3 regions of the Rhizobium sp. ZW T2_16 genome follow, and region 2 is predicted to be linked to each of the others. Evidence: riboswitches for the same ligand, from Rfam matches in the RefSeq annotation. Region 2 holds a riboswitch; each other region holds the start of a gene.
The links. A riboswitch is a leader RNA that binds a small molecule or an ion and turns the genes downstream of it on or off. The one in region 2 is predicted to bind cobalamin.

Region 1 (4,643 bases), 460 kb from region 2:
GCGCAACGCTCGAAGCTCGTAACCTCGAGCGCAAGGGCGAAGCCCAGACGGTTGCCGACGCACTCGCCGGCAAGACCTTCGTCATCGTTCGTTCGGCTGGCGAAACCGGTCAGCTCTACGGTTCTGTTGCTGCTCGCGACGTGATGGACGCACTGGCTGCAGAAGGCTTTAACGTCGGCCGCAACCAGGTCGACCTGAACCACCCGATCAAGGCAATCGGCCTGCACGAAGTAACGCTCCACCTGCATTCGGAAGTCGAGATCCAGATCTCGGTCAACGTTGCCCGTTCGGCCGAAGAAGCAGAACGTCAGGCACAGGGCGAAAGCCTCACCTCCGCTGACGCCATCTACGGCGTTGACGAAGACGCACTGCGCCCGGAAGACTTCTTCGATCCGGAAGCTGACCGCGACGGCGACGAAGAATAATAGACCTCTCGCAGATTCGTCTGCGACAGCGCCCGGCCTCACGAAGGCCGGGCGTTTTTTTGTCTCTTTTTGCGGGTAAGATAGCGTTTGCTCCGGTGAGTCGCGGCCTGTTCGCACCACTCCTGCGACGTCGGCCCGAATGAGGCACAGTCAACCGGATTTGTCGCTTCATTACGTTTTTTGTTTCGCGTAAATGACGCCCGCTGTGGATATCTGTGGGTAACATCCGAAGGCAAAATGCACGGTTTCGGTGCGGTCCAGTTATCACTAGAACCGAGGCCTTGAACGGACAGGACGGGTAGAAGATCATGAACGAAGTTCCGCGCAACATGGGGTCGCTCAGCAACAAGGATGCAGCGCCGCACTATCGCGAGGCGCCGAACAATATCGAGGCGGAACAGGCGCTGCTCGGCGCGATCCTGGTCAACAACGACGCCTATTACCGCGTCTCGGATTTCTTGAAGCCGCCGCATCTCTACGAACCGCTGCATCGCAAGATTTACGAGGTTGCCGGCGACATCATCCGCATGGGCAAGACTGCCAACCCGATCACGCTGAAGACCTTTCTTCCGGCCGATGACAAGGTGGGTGACCTGACTGTTGCGCAGTATCTCGCACGTCTTGCCGCCGATGCCGTCTCTATCATCAATGCGGAAGACTACGGTCGGGCGATCTACGACCTGGCGCTTCGCCGGGCGCTGATCACCATTGGCGAAGATGTCGTCAACATCGCCTATGATGCGCCGCTCGACATGCCGCCGCAAAGCCAGATCGAGGATACCGAACGCCGCCTTTTCGAACTGGCGGAAACCGGCCGTTACGACGGCGGCTTCCAGTCGTTCAACGATGCTGTTGCGATCGCCATCGACATGGCGGGCCAGGCTTTCGAGCGTGACGGCCAGCTCTCTGGTATCTCAACCGGCATCATGTCGCTCGACGGCAAGATGGGCGGCTTGCAGCGCTCCGACTTGATCGTGCTCGCAGGACGCCCCGGTATGGGCAAGACCTCGCTTGCCACCAATATCGCCTACAACATCGCCGCGGCTTACGAGCAGGAAATCGCCCCCGATGGCTCGTTCAAGGCCAAGAATGGCGGCGTCGTCGGCTTTTACTCGCTCGAAATGTCGTCCGAACAGCTGGCCACCCGTATCATCTCCGAGCAGACGGAAGTTTCGTCGTCAAAGATCCGTCGCGGTGACATTACCGAGGCCGATTTCGAAAAGCTGGTCGCCTGTAGCCAAATGATGCAGAAGGTGCCGCTGTTTATCGACCAGACCGGTGGTATCTCGATCGCCCAGCTATCGGCGCGCGCCCGCCGCCTGAAGCGCCAGCGCGGCCTCGATTGCCTGGTGGTCGACTATATCCAGCTGATGACCGGTTCGGGCAAGTCGGGTGAAAACCGCGTGCAGGAAATCACCCAGATCACCACGGGTCTGAAGGCGCTCGGCAAGGAACTCAACGTGCCGATCATCGCGCTGTCACAGCTATCGCGCGGTGTCGAAAGCCGTGAAGACAAACGCCCGCAGCTTTCCGACCTTCGCGAATCAGGCTCGATCGAGCAGGATGCCGACGTCGTGCTCTTCGTGTTCCGTGAGGAATATTATGTAAAGAACATGGAGCCCCGCGACTTGGCCGATCCGAAATACCCGGAATGGGAAGCACATATGGAGCGCGTCAAGGGTACGGCCGACGTCATCATCGCCAAGCAGCGTCACGGACCGACTGGCACGGTCAAGCTCGCCTTCCAGTCCGAATTCACGCGCTTTGCGGACCTCGCCGAGCCGAGCTTCACGCAATACGAAGAACCGTGATCGAACAGCCTCGCCGGCAGTACACCGGCGAGGCTGAGAGTCGCGGGCTAACTCAGGCCGCGTTGTAAAGCCGTCGCGTAACGAAGCCTGAACCGTTCAGAGCATTCAGGGTCTTGGCGATGGCAAGTACGGCCAGGTCCGCCAGCGGCTCGATCAGCACGATCGACATATAGGCAATACCGAACGTGCCGATCGCCACAAGATTTTCGCTTGCGAAACCGGCACCATAAAAGGCCCAGAAAGCCACCCAGGCGACGACACCGGCCTGATAGGCGGTCGATAGCTGGAGCGCCTGCCTATAGGTGAGATCGACATAGGCCGTGCCTGGCGAAATGATACGATCCGCCAGCGCTTTCACCGCAAACAACGGCACCAGCAGCGTCGTGACGTTCATTCCAAACTGCGGCAGGTCGGCCGGCGCAAAGAACAGTCCCTGTATCGCCAGACCAAGCGCCAGCCCGATTGCCGCCGGTGCTGCGCCGAACAGCAGGAACAATGTCGATCCGAGAATGAAATGCACCTCGGACACGCCGACCGCATAATGCGGCAGAAGTTCGAAGAAGGAAAAGACTGCTACAGCGGTGATGGCCGTACGCGCGGCCAATGATGCGAGACCCTGTTGCCGGATCGTGTCTCGCGCCAACTTCAACGTGAAAAGTCCCGCCCCTGCTGCAGTGGCGTAGCTCAGAATGATTTTGGCCCCGTCTACGAGGCCCGGTTCGATATGCATATGTGCTCCTGTCCGTCACACCCGACGGTCGTTGATTGATAAGATACACACGGTCGGTCTCCTGACTCGCGGGTCGATGCCTTGTCGAACCTTCCCATGGCGCGAGGCCACAGTGGTGTTTCGCAAAGCTCGCCGCTCACAGTCGCGGGGGCGGTCGGGTTCAACAGATGCTGCCCTTGTTCCCATGCGGTCAACGGATGTCGGCCGCACCATGTGCGGGAATGGGGTAGCAATTTCCCGCAGAGGCAGCAAACAACCGCAGCCGAAATCGCACCAATCTACCGCTGTCATAGGGTCGCATGCAGCAAGAATGGGTCATCGGCGTTGCTACGCGCACTCCTGGGCCTTCAGCCATTTGCGAATGCGCGCTCTTGCATTGGCATAGGGCGACGCGGTGTTGAACTGGATCATGCGCCCCTTGGTCCACTTGCCGTACCAGCCTTTGCCGTAAAGCTCGTCATCTGACCGGTTGCTGATTGTCGAGACCAGTTGCTCTTTCACCGTCCTCAGTCGTTCCAACCGCTCGGGCCAGTCCAGTGCGTCATGGTCTGCATAGAATTTTTGGGCAAGCGGCCCCAGTTCGTTCCACTTGAACCCCATCTCCGGAAAATCGACCGCTTCACCCCGGTCATCCCGATCGAGCCATTTCAGCACCAGTTCGTTCCAGCCGATGAGGTATGCGACGAGATCCGCCGGGCTCATCATCGAGCCTGCCATGTGGCCCTGCATGGATGCCTCTCTCGCCCGGACCTTCGGAACGCTGGCAAGATCGTCCCAAAGCCTGTTGAAGGTCGTGGAGATCGCCGCAAGAAGTTCCTGCCTGGAACCGGGTACAGCCATGGAGCGCCTTCAGATGCTGTTCGAATACAGCATCTAAGCTACGCTTCTGTCCACAGGATATGAAGCCGTCCGGCTGTCGCAGCCGGACACCGACCCTAGGATTGCTGCACTATTATTGTGGTGTCAAAAGCCTGTACGGAGAACCTTATTCTTCACCCGCGGCCTTTTTCCAGCCGGCAAAAAGGTTAGGATCGGCCACTCCGCCTTTCAAAAGCATATTCAATTGAGACCGCCATGACAGAACAGACCGATTTTGACAGCGACGAAACCTATCCGGATGATTTCGATATCGCGCCCGTGAGATTGACGGTCGATCTCGGCGCACTTGTCGACAACTGGAAGGAAATGGCGCGCCGCTGTGGAAAGGCTTCAACCGCCGCAGTCGTCAAGGCGGATGCCTATGGTCTCGGGCTTGAGGATTGCGGTACCGCGCTCTATGAAGCCGGCGCACGGGATTTCTTCGTTGCCGCGGTGCAGGAAGGCGTAACCTTGCGCACCTACGCGCCGGATGCCCGCATCTACGTGCTTTCCGGCATATGGCCGGGCCAGGAACGGATGTTTTACGAAAACGATCTGGTCCCGGTGATCATCTCCGAGGAACAGCTGGCCTTCTGGATGTCGGTCACCGCCGAACATGGCGACCATCCTTGTGCGCTACATATCGATACCGGCTTCAACCGGCTCGGCCTTCCCGCGGAAGAAGCGATCGCCTTTGCCGAGGATGTCTCGCGGCCGGCAAGTTTCTCACCCGTTCTCGTCATGTCGCATCTTCACAGCGGCGATTCGCCGGCCTCTCCGCTCAACCGATCACAGCTTGAGTCTTTCCAACGGGTTGCT
Region 2 (4,643 bases):
GATGCGGGGCGAGGCCTGCCGCATCGCGGATCACATTGGCATCTCCGACAATCGCGGCAAAACGGTCGATCAGTCCCGAAGCCATCTCTGAACCGGCCTTTGCGCTCTCGCCTGCTGCATTGTCCATTTTCATTCCTCTCCGTCGCGTGGTGCGGCTGCCCGTCCCAGCCTGTCATTGATCGCTTCGCCCAGTCCCTCGTTCGGGATCGGCGCAACAGCGATGCTTGAGGCACCGCTGGCATCCGCGCGCTTCAAGTATTCGAACAGGTTGGCCGCTGCCTGCGCAAGGTCGGCGGATGGGCTAAGGTCGAGATCGATCGCAGCCTTTTCCGCACCGGCAACCGGCTGGCCACCGAAACGGATCAGCGCTTCGCCCGGTTCGATCGCCGTCGCGTCGAGACGCACGTTAGCGCCCGGCGCATAATGCGAGGCGAGCATGCCCGGCGCCTCGATGATCGCGGCAGGGCCTGAGCGGCGCTCAAGGTCACGCCCGGCAACATCGGCGATATGCATGGCCGCAAGACCACCGGGCCTGAGAAGCAGGATCGCGCCGGTTTCGGGATCGACGCGGATGATCGTCGACTCGACGCCGACTGGCGAAGAGCCGCCGTCGATGATCAGTTGAAGCTTGTCGCCGAGGTCGTCCATCACATGGCGTGCCGAGGTCGGGCTGATCTTGCCGGACGTGTTGGCGCTTGGTGCCGCAAGCGGCCGGCCGAAATCGCGGATCAGGTCGTTGGCAAAACCTTCCGGGCAGCGAAGCCCGACCGTTTCCAGCCCCGCGGTTGCCAGCGGATGGATGGTGCTGTCTTTCCTGAGCGGCAGGACAATGGTCAGCGGACCGGGCCAGAAGGTTTCGGCCAACTTTCTCGACGCCGGATCGAACACCGCGTACCGCTCGGCCATCTCGATATCGCAGACATGGCAGATGAGCGGATTGAACTGCGGACGCCCCTTGGTCTCGTAGATGTGCGAGATCGCATCGGCGCGCGTCGCATCCGCGGCAAGGCCGTAGACCGTTTCGGTCGGAATGGCGACGGGAAAACCGTCATTGAGCACGCGGCTTGCCTCGCTGATGGCGCGCTGGGGCTCATGGGTGATGTTTATGATTTCGGCTGTCATGCCGCTGTCAATACAGCGGAGTGCCCGTGCTTTAAAGCCTTTTGATGATTTCGCGCACTGCGGCACTGGGCGCGCCGAGCATCAGAACGTTGCGCATCGCCTCGCGCGGGCTGTTGGTCTGGAACAGAAGCCCGTTCTTGCGCCATGTCCGGTCGATCCGCGCCTGTTCGCCTGCTTCGCCTTCCACCGCGACGGCGAAATACATGCGGGAATTCCGTGGATTGATTCGGGCGAAAAACACCTCGTCGCCGCCGATCTCGGAAGAGAAGTTGGCGATGTAGAATGACCAGCTGACCATCGCATCCTGCGAAAAGAAGGTACGTGCTGCGGTCACATGGCAATAGCCCAGATGCGGGCTACCCTCCAACGTGCGGTGAAAGATGATCTTCGGCAGGTGGATAGACCGGTGAAAGCTGTTCAGCCGCTTATGCGTGGTTTCGCCGGCCGTTTCGAGCTTCTTGCCTGTCTTTTCAGCCACTTCGTCATGGGTGAGATAGCGACGTTCGTCGGGAACCCAGACAGGGCGGGAGCGTGGAATTCTGCCGGTTCGCAGGAATTCCGTATGGGCATTGCCGCTGCTTGGCGGCATCATCAAGGGCCTGGGCCTGTTGACTTCGTAATAACGGAGCTGTCCTGGCATGGTGGCGGCTCTTCCCAATGAATTTTCAAGAACACTATTAGCAAGACCTTAACAGTCGGTTTCTCCCGCAATCGGATGCTATTGCGCGATCGTCGCCAATGCAGTGGCCGATGTCGCAATGTCGTCTATGCGACAGGCCGGCGTCCCGCTTAAATATGACAAAGCTCAAGGTGCCGCCTCGCTAGGGGAGGCGGAGAATTGGGAAGCCGGCGGGTCGCAGAGATCTATCCGGCGCTGCCCCCGCAACGGTGGTGGAGTTGAAGGCATGGTAGGGGGCGACCCCGGCCACTGGGACAGAGCCGAACGGCCGACCGGGAAGGTGCCATGCAGTCCTTTTGGGACAACTCCTCAGCCCGGAAACCAGCCTGAGCTTGATGACACCGGTCGCGGAGGGCGCACGGGACGGGAATTGGCTGCATTGATTGTTGCCGGCTTGTCCATGCCCTGAAGCTTGCTTGTATTGCGAGGAAGCATATGGACATTCACAATCAGGTTCTGCGGCAGCTGAAGAACCGCCGCGAAGGTTTCAGCCTGGAACAGCCCTTTTATATCGATCCCGATTATTACAAGCTCGATCTCGAGATGATCTGGTATCGCGACTGGCTGTTTGCCGGCCACGATTGCCAGATCAACAAGGCGGGCATGTATTTTACCCTGCAGGTTGGCGACTATCCGGTTCTCGTCATCCGCACGCGCGAGGGCGATATCCGCGCCTATCACAATACCTGCCGCCATCGCGGCCACCGCGTCTGCACCAAGGAAACGGGTTCTGCGACCCGCCTCGTCTGTCCCTATCACCAGTGGACCTACCAGCATGACGGCTCGCTGATGTCGGCCCGTCATATGGGCGAGAATTTCGACAAGAAGCAGTTTGGATTGAAACCCGTCCACTGCCAGGTGGTTGCTGGCTACATCTTTATCTGCCTCGCAAAGGAAGCCCCGGATTTTGCTCCGGTTCGCGCAACGGTCGAGCCTTACATGGCGCCGCATCGCCTGCCCGAAACGAAGGTTGCTGCCCAGAACACGATCATCGAAAAGGGCAACTGGAAGCTCGTCTGGGAAAACAATCGCGAGTGTTATCACTGCGCCGGTAACCATCCGGAACTCTGCCGCACCTACCCGGAAGCGCCGACTGCGACCGGTGTGCAGGGCGCCGGCGACGATCCGTTCATTTCCGAACACTGGAGCCGCTGTGAAGCGGCCGGCCTGCCGAGCACGTTCAACATGTCGCCGGACGGCCAGTTCCGCGTGGCGCGCATGCCGCTGATCGAGGATGCCGAAAGCTACACGATGAACGGCCGTCCCGCAGTTCAACGGTCGCTCTCCGACGACGTGACGATTTCCCATATCGGCACGATGCTTCTGTTCCATTACCCGACCACCTGGAACCATATGCTGGTCGACCACGCGATCTCTTTCCGAGTCATCCCCATCGGGCCGGAAGAGACGGCGGTCACCACCACATGGCTGGTCCACAAGGATGCGGTGGAAGGCGTCGATTACGATGTCGAGCAGCTGACCCATGTCTGGAACATGACCAACGACCAGGACAGGCAGATCGTCGAGGAAAACGCCTTCGGCATCCGCTCTCCCGCCTATGAACCCGGCCCTTATTCCGAGGCGCATGAAGGTGGTGTGATGCAGTTCGTTGAGTGGTATTCGAACTTCATGATCGATCGCCTGCAGGGCAAGGACAGCACGCTTTACGCGGTGGCGTGATACTGAGCGCTCCTCCGCAATGTGCCGTCAGTTTGCGGAGGAGCCTGTTTTTACGCTGAGTGGGACGTACGATCACTCCCGATTAAGGCGTCGAAGGCTTGGTGTCTTTGGGTCGCAAGCCAGGCCCGAAAGGAAATGATCTCGGGATTGATCTCGCGCATCGCAGCAAGGTCCACGTGATCCGCCAGCGGGCCGTTATCCAGGATCGCCGCAAGCTGACCAAGATCGCTATTGGCGGCAAGGACTTCATCGGCAAAGCGGGAATAGATGACCGGACGACCGGCGGCTTCGCTGAAGATTTCCCCCAGCTGGCGCCCTGTAACCGTATCGCTCGCGATCTTAATCGTCCGTCCGCTGAACCGTATGCCATCGGCAAAGATCGCGGCGACGAATTTCCCGATGTCTTCCACGGCAATCAGTTGCATCGACTGGTCCGGCCTGAGGAAGAATGTGTACCGGCCTTCTGAAAGGCCGAATGCCGGGTTGATCAGCATATCCATGAATATCATCGGTCTGATTATGGTTGCGGTGACCGGCAGCCAACGGATATGCGCCTCGATCCGCGGCTTGGCGTCGAAACGGGCGATCCCGGTCGGTGTGTCGCCGGAACTGGCGCCCGAGGAATAGACGAGATGTGCGACGCCGCTTTCGGCCGCAAGATCGGCGATCCCGCACCCTATCCGTACCTCTTCGGTCTCTGACAGGTTGGCCGGTAAGACGCTGAACACGCCATGGGCACTGTCCATCCCGGCGCGAAATGTATCGAGATCGGCAAATGATCCTTCAACCAGTTCGGCACCCGCCTGACGAAGGGCGACGGATTTGGGGGCCGCAATGTCTCGCACAATCGCGCGAACGGGCCATCTTGCCTTCAAAAGCGCTTCGGCGACCGCTCCACCCTGCCGGCCGGTGGCGCCGAATACCAGGATTGGACGCTTGTCTTCTTTCATCTGAGAACCCTCGTGGTGAACACGGGGTCTCCATATATACTGTTGAAACACAGCCGGAAGACGGCACTATTTTCAGCCTCGGGCACACGGGTGATACTCTTGGACAATTCAGGTCGGAGCAAAACCGAAAGGCAGTTGACGCGCGATCAGGCTTTCCTGCCGCAACCTGCTAACGGAGTATGCGGGCGTCTGGGTGACAAGTGGACGGTTCA
Region 3 (4,643 bases), on a different contig from region 2:
CGACGGAGCCGGGCGGACCTTCTGTGCCTTCCGGGTCTGACACGCTGCGTCCAAGCATCTGGTAGCCACCGCAGAGACCGAGTACCCGCCCGCCGCGGCGATGATGGGCAGCGATATCCACATCGAATCCGGCTTGGCGCAACGCCGCAAGATCCGAAATCGTAGCCTTGGAGCCGACCAGCAGCACGAGATCGCAATCACCGGGAATGGCTTCGCCGCGACGGACGCGGATCAGTTCCACATCCGGCTCGGCTTCCAGCGGATCGAGATCGTCGAAATTGGAAATATGCGGCAGGATCGGCACCGCGATGCGGATTTTCGCGCCCGGCTTGCGGGCAAAGGACTGGGAAAGACCCAGCGCATCTTCTGCCGGCAAAAGCGCCGCATCGGCAAAATGCGGCAGAAGCCCGATCGACTGCCAGCCGGTGAACCGGGTAATCAGATTCATGCCTTCGGCAAACAGCGCCGGATCACCGCGAAACCGGTTGACGATGAAACCGCGGATCATCGCCGCATCATCGGCATCGATGACCAGCTTGGTGCCGGCAATACTGGCGATGACGCCGCCGCGATCGATATCGCCGATCAGCACGACCGGCACATCGGCCGCGCGGGCAAAACCCATATTGGCGATATCGTTCTGGCGCAGGTTGATTTCCGAAGCGCTGCCCGCACCCTCGACCAGAACCAGATCAGCCTTGGCGCGCAGGATCTCGAAGCTTTCGAGCACGCGCGAAAGCAGTCGGGGCTTCAGATGCTGATATTCGGATGCCTTGGCATTGCCTTCGACGCACCCCTGCACCACGACCTGGGAGCCGATCTCGCTCTGCGGTTTCAGAAGCACCGGGTTCATATGCACGCTGAGCGGCATGCCGGCCGCGCGCGCCTGCAGCGCCTGCGCCCGGCCGATCTCGCCGCCATCGGCGGTGACGGCCGCATTGTTCGACATGTTCTGCGGCTTGAACGGCGCGACGCTCAGGCCACGCAGCGTAAAGGCGCGGGCAAGGCCGGCCACGACCAGCGATTTGCCCACGTCGGAGCCCGTTCCCTGGAACATCAGCGAGCGAGCGACCATGATCTAGAACTCGATGCCGGCCTGGGCTTTGACACCCGCCTTGAAGTGATGCTTGACCAGAGACATCTCTGTCACCAGATCGGCCGCCTCTATCAAGGCCGGTTTCGCGTTGCGGCCGGTGACGACAACATGCAGGTCAGGGCGTCTGGCCTGGAAGGCGGCGACGACCTTTTCCAGATCAAGATAGTCGTAGCGAAGTGCGATATTGAGTTCATCGAGGATGACCAGCCCGATCGTCTCGTCCGCCATCAGCTCGAGTGCCTTCTCCCAGGCCTTGTTCGCGGCCGCGATATCGCGTTTGAGGTCCTGGGTTTCCCAGGTGAACCCCTCGCCCATCGTATGCCAGACGACGCGATCGCCGAACACGGCAAGCGCCGGCTGTTCGCCGGTCGACCATGCGCCCTTGATGAACTGCACGATACCGACACGACGGTTGTTGCCGAGCATGCGTAGCGCAAGCCCGAAGGCCGCCGTCGACTTGCCCTTGCCGGGACCGGTATGGACGATGAGAAGACCCTTTTCCAGGGTCTTCTCGGCGACTTCGGCATCCTGAACCGCCTTGCGGTTCGCCATCTTGGCGCGATGACGCTCCTCGGCGGTTTCATCGATATTTTTCAACGCGCTGCAAGCTCCCTTTCGGTTTTGAGAGACACATGTTCTCCGCTACGAAACGTCTGCCTTAGCACAGCAGCGGCAACACCGAGAACCGCCCAGAAAATCAGATTGGTGGCATAAACGGCATTGACGAAACGGGCGTGCAGTTCGATCGGCACAGCAGTTTCATGGCTTGGCGGGAGCGGCGCACCTGCCAGATGCGGAGCAACCAGAAGTACGATCGCCAGAGCCGACAGCAAGGCGGAACGGGTATAGGCAAGAAGACCGAGGCCGGCAGCGGTGCAGATAGCGGTCGAGACCCACCAGAGCTGACGCGGACCGAGTTCGGCGGCAGGCATGCCCGGAAGTTCCGGTGGCAGGCCGAGACCCGGCGCAAGGCTGACGGTGAGGAAGCCGGCAATGCCGAACATCAAACCACCTCGCCAGCCGCCAAAGCCGCCGAGCGCTTCGGCAAGTGCGATCGCGACGAGCGCAAAACCGATGGCGGCGAGCACATCGGCCGAAGCGGTATAGATGAAACGCTCGAAACCATCGGCAGGCGCCCAGGCTTCTTCGTCATGATGGTGATCTGCGGCAGCTGGTTGGGCCGCACCGATGGCAGGCGCTGCGTCATGCGAATGGCTGTGTCCGGCCTCTTCGCCGCCGGCATTTTCAAAAGTTTCCGCCTGCAGGATCAGCGGCACGGTGGAAAAACTCTGCATCACGGTCATCAGCAGGCCGGACAATAACCCGGCGACCACCGCCGCGAGGACGATGTTACGAAACAACGACATTTTGAAATTCCTCTTAGTGGCAGGGGAAGGCCAGCGAATGGCGCGTATCGTGAGCGGCGTTATGTACGACTTCCAGATGCGAGAAGCCGACGAAACCGACCATGAACAGGCCAAGAAGGGCCGACATGCTAAGAGGAATGATTTTTGATGCGGAAACGCTGGCTGCGGCTGCAGCAGAATTCGTAACCATGGACTTCGTCTTTCTGCCCTCCACCCGAGGGCTGTTACCATTGCCGAATGTCTCTGGCAGGTCTCCTGGCTCGCGGATCGGGCGCCTTCACCCGCCTTCCCAGTTCAATCCGTAAAGGGATTGCTCCAGTGGCTTGACGACCGGATGGCCGTTTTGGGCAAAGGCTTTCCGCTTACAGTTGCGGGGGCAGCCGCGGGTTTGACGAAAGATCGTCGCACCGCATTCCCTTGAGTAACCCTTCCGGGCACCAAAGACAGATCCACTATAGTCAATTCGGTTCTATCGGCAATCGCCTTTGCGACATTGACAGTTTGACCGCGGAACGCTTACTTGAGCGCCACGACGGTCCCTTGCCGGCAACGGCAGGGGCTAAGAGAGAATGCGGTGCGGACCGATAAAACGGTCCAATGCCGCGGCTGCCCCCGCAACTGTGTGCGGCGAGCCATCACGCCAGAGACGCCACTGGAGAGGTCCGGCCATGGACCCTTCTGGGAAGGCAGGCGGATGGTGACGACCCGCGAGCCAGGAGACCTGCCGTTTGAAAATCGTGCTTTTCCGGGCGGGGTGCTCCGGCAAAGGCTTCAATCATCGCTGCAGGATGGCTTGGCTTTCCTGTTCCGCACCCCGACTTGAGTAACCCGGCGGTAGTGCGGCCTGATGACAGATGATGCGCGAAAAGACGAAACCGGAACGACCGTCGGCGGCAATGCCGGCAACGTCGACGTGACGATCTTCGTCTGCACCAATTGCCGCGAGGCGACGGACAGCGAGGCCCGCCCCGGTATCGACCTGATCGAAGCGCTGAAACTGGCAGCTAAGGGCAAGCCGCTTACCGTCAAGCCGGTCACCTGCCTTGCCAATTGCGATAAGAGCCCGAGTGCGGCCTTCAACCACCGTTCCGGCTGGTCCTATGTCTTTGGCCACCTCTCCACCGAAGATGCCGACGACATCGTCACCGGCGCGATGATGCTGGCCGAAGACGAGCGCGGTTTCCTGCCCCTTCGCGGCCGCCCGATGTGCCTTCGTGGAAAAGGCATGACGGCCCGTATCCCACCCTTTCATCACCACGAGGACATGCCTTCATGAGCGAAAACTTCGCCCCTAAGTTCGATAAGGTTCCCTGCACCGTCGTTACCGGCTTTCTCGGCGCCGGCAAGACCACGCTGATCCGCAACCTGATCGAAAAGCTGGACGGCAAGCGGCTGGCGATCATCGTCAACGAATTCGGCGATGTCGGCATCGATGGCGAGGTGCTGAAAGGCTGCGGCATCGAGAGCTGCCCGGACGACAACATCATCGAACTGGCCAATGGCTGCATCTGCTGCACGGTGGCAGACGATTTCGTGCCGGCGATCGACCAGATTCTCGCCCGCGAGCCGCGCGTTGACCATATCCTGATCGAGACTTCCGGTCTTGCCCTGCCGAAGCCGCTCGTACAGGCGTTTCAGTGGCCGGCCGTGAAGGCGCGTGTGACAGTAGATGCCGTGATTGCGGTCGTTGATGGTGTAGCACTGGCCGAAGGCCGTGTTGCCGATGACCACGATGCGCTCGAAGCCCAGCGCCAGACCGATAGCTCGATCGATCATGACGATCCGGTCGAAGAAGTGTTCGAGGACCAGGTCGCCTGTGCCGACATGATCGTGCTGACCAAGACCGACCTTCTCGATCAGGCTTCGCTTGCAGCCGCCAAAGGCCGAGTTCAGGCGCATCTGCCGCGTGCCGTGAGAATCGTACCGGCTGCAAATGGTGCGGTTGATCCCAGCGTTCTGATCGGCCTTGGCCTTGCCGTCGAGGACGATATCGAGAACCGCAAGACCCATCATGACGACGAACTCGACCACGACCACGACGATTTCGACAGTTTCGTTATCGATCTGGCCTCGGTAACCGACCCCGAAGCGCTGGCTGCCCGTATTTCGGCGACCGCGGAAGCGGAAAACGTGCTGCGCATAAAGGGCTTTGTCGACGTCGCGAACAAGCCGATGCGCCT

Region 1: it holds a riboswitch for cobalamin, as region 2 does, so the genes downstream of both, ACI3K0_RS08590 (energy-coupling factor ABC transporter permease) here and ACI3K0_RS06245 (aromatic ring-hydroxylating dioxygenase subunit alpha) in region 2, are expected to answer to the same signal.
Region 3: it holds a riboswitch for cobalamin, as region 2 does, so the genes downstream of both, ACI3K0_RS19740 (CbtB-domain containing protein) here and ACI3K0_RS06245 (aromatic ring-hydroxylating dioxygenase subunit alpha) in region 2, are expected to answer to the same signal.

Annotation. Positions count from the first base shown of each region.
Region 1 covers NZ_JBJDRG010000002.1:612,811-617,453, reverse strand. Annotated here, with positions in the region: gene rplI (50S ribosomal protein L9) at 1-425, shown strand, start outside; gene ACI3K0_RS08595 (replicative DNA helicase) at 734-2,236, shown strand; gene ACI3K0_RS08590 (energy-coupling factor ABC transporter permease) at 2,289-2,966, opposite strand; cobalamin riboswitch at 3,000-3,195, opposite strand; gene ACI3K0_RS08585 (ClbS/DfsB family four-helix bundle protein) at 3,294-3,806, opposite strand; gene alr (alanine racemase) at 4,041-4,643, shown strand, end outside.
Region 2 covers NZ_JBJDRG010000002.1:151,878-156,520, forward strand. Annotated here, with positions in the region: gene ACI3K0_RS06230 (FAD-binding oxidoreductase) at 1-127, opposite strand, end outside; gene ACI3K0_RS06235 (L-threonylcarbamoyladenylate synthase) at 130-1,122, opposite strand; gene ACI3K0_RS06240 (DUF6656 family protein) at 1,154-1,714, opposite strand; cobalamin riboswitch at 1,914-2,146, shown strand; gene ACI3K0_RS06245 (aromatic ring-hydroxylating dioxygenase subunit alpha) at 2,237-3,481, shown strand; gene ACI3K0_RS06250 (NmrA/HSCARG family protein) at 3,532-4,431, opposite strand; gene ACI3K0_RS06255 (helix-turn-helix domain-containing protein) at 4,567-4,643, shown strand, end outside.
Region 3 covers NZ_JBJDRG010000008.1:162,932-167,574, reverse strand. Annotated here, with positions in the region: gene ACI3K0_RS19755 (cobyric acid synthase) at 1-1,075, opposite strand, end outside; gene cobO (cob(I)yrinic acid a,c-diamide adenosyltransferase) at 1,079-1,693, opposite strand; gene ACI3K0_RS19745 (CbtA family protein) at 1,690-2,463, opposite strand; gene ACI3K0_RS19740 (CbtB-domain containing protein) at 2,477-2,653, opposite strand; cobalamin riboswitch at 2,691-2,920, opposite strand; cobalamin riboswitch at 2,980-3,207, shown strand; gene ACI3K0_RS19735 (DUF1636 domain-containing protein) at 3,311-3,739, shown strand; gene cobW (cobalamin biosynthesis protein CobW) at 3,736-4,643, shown strand, end outside.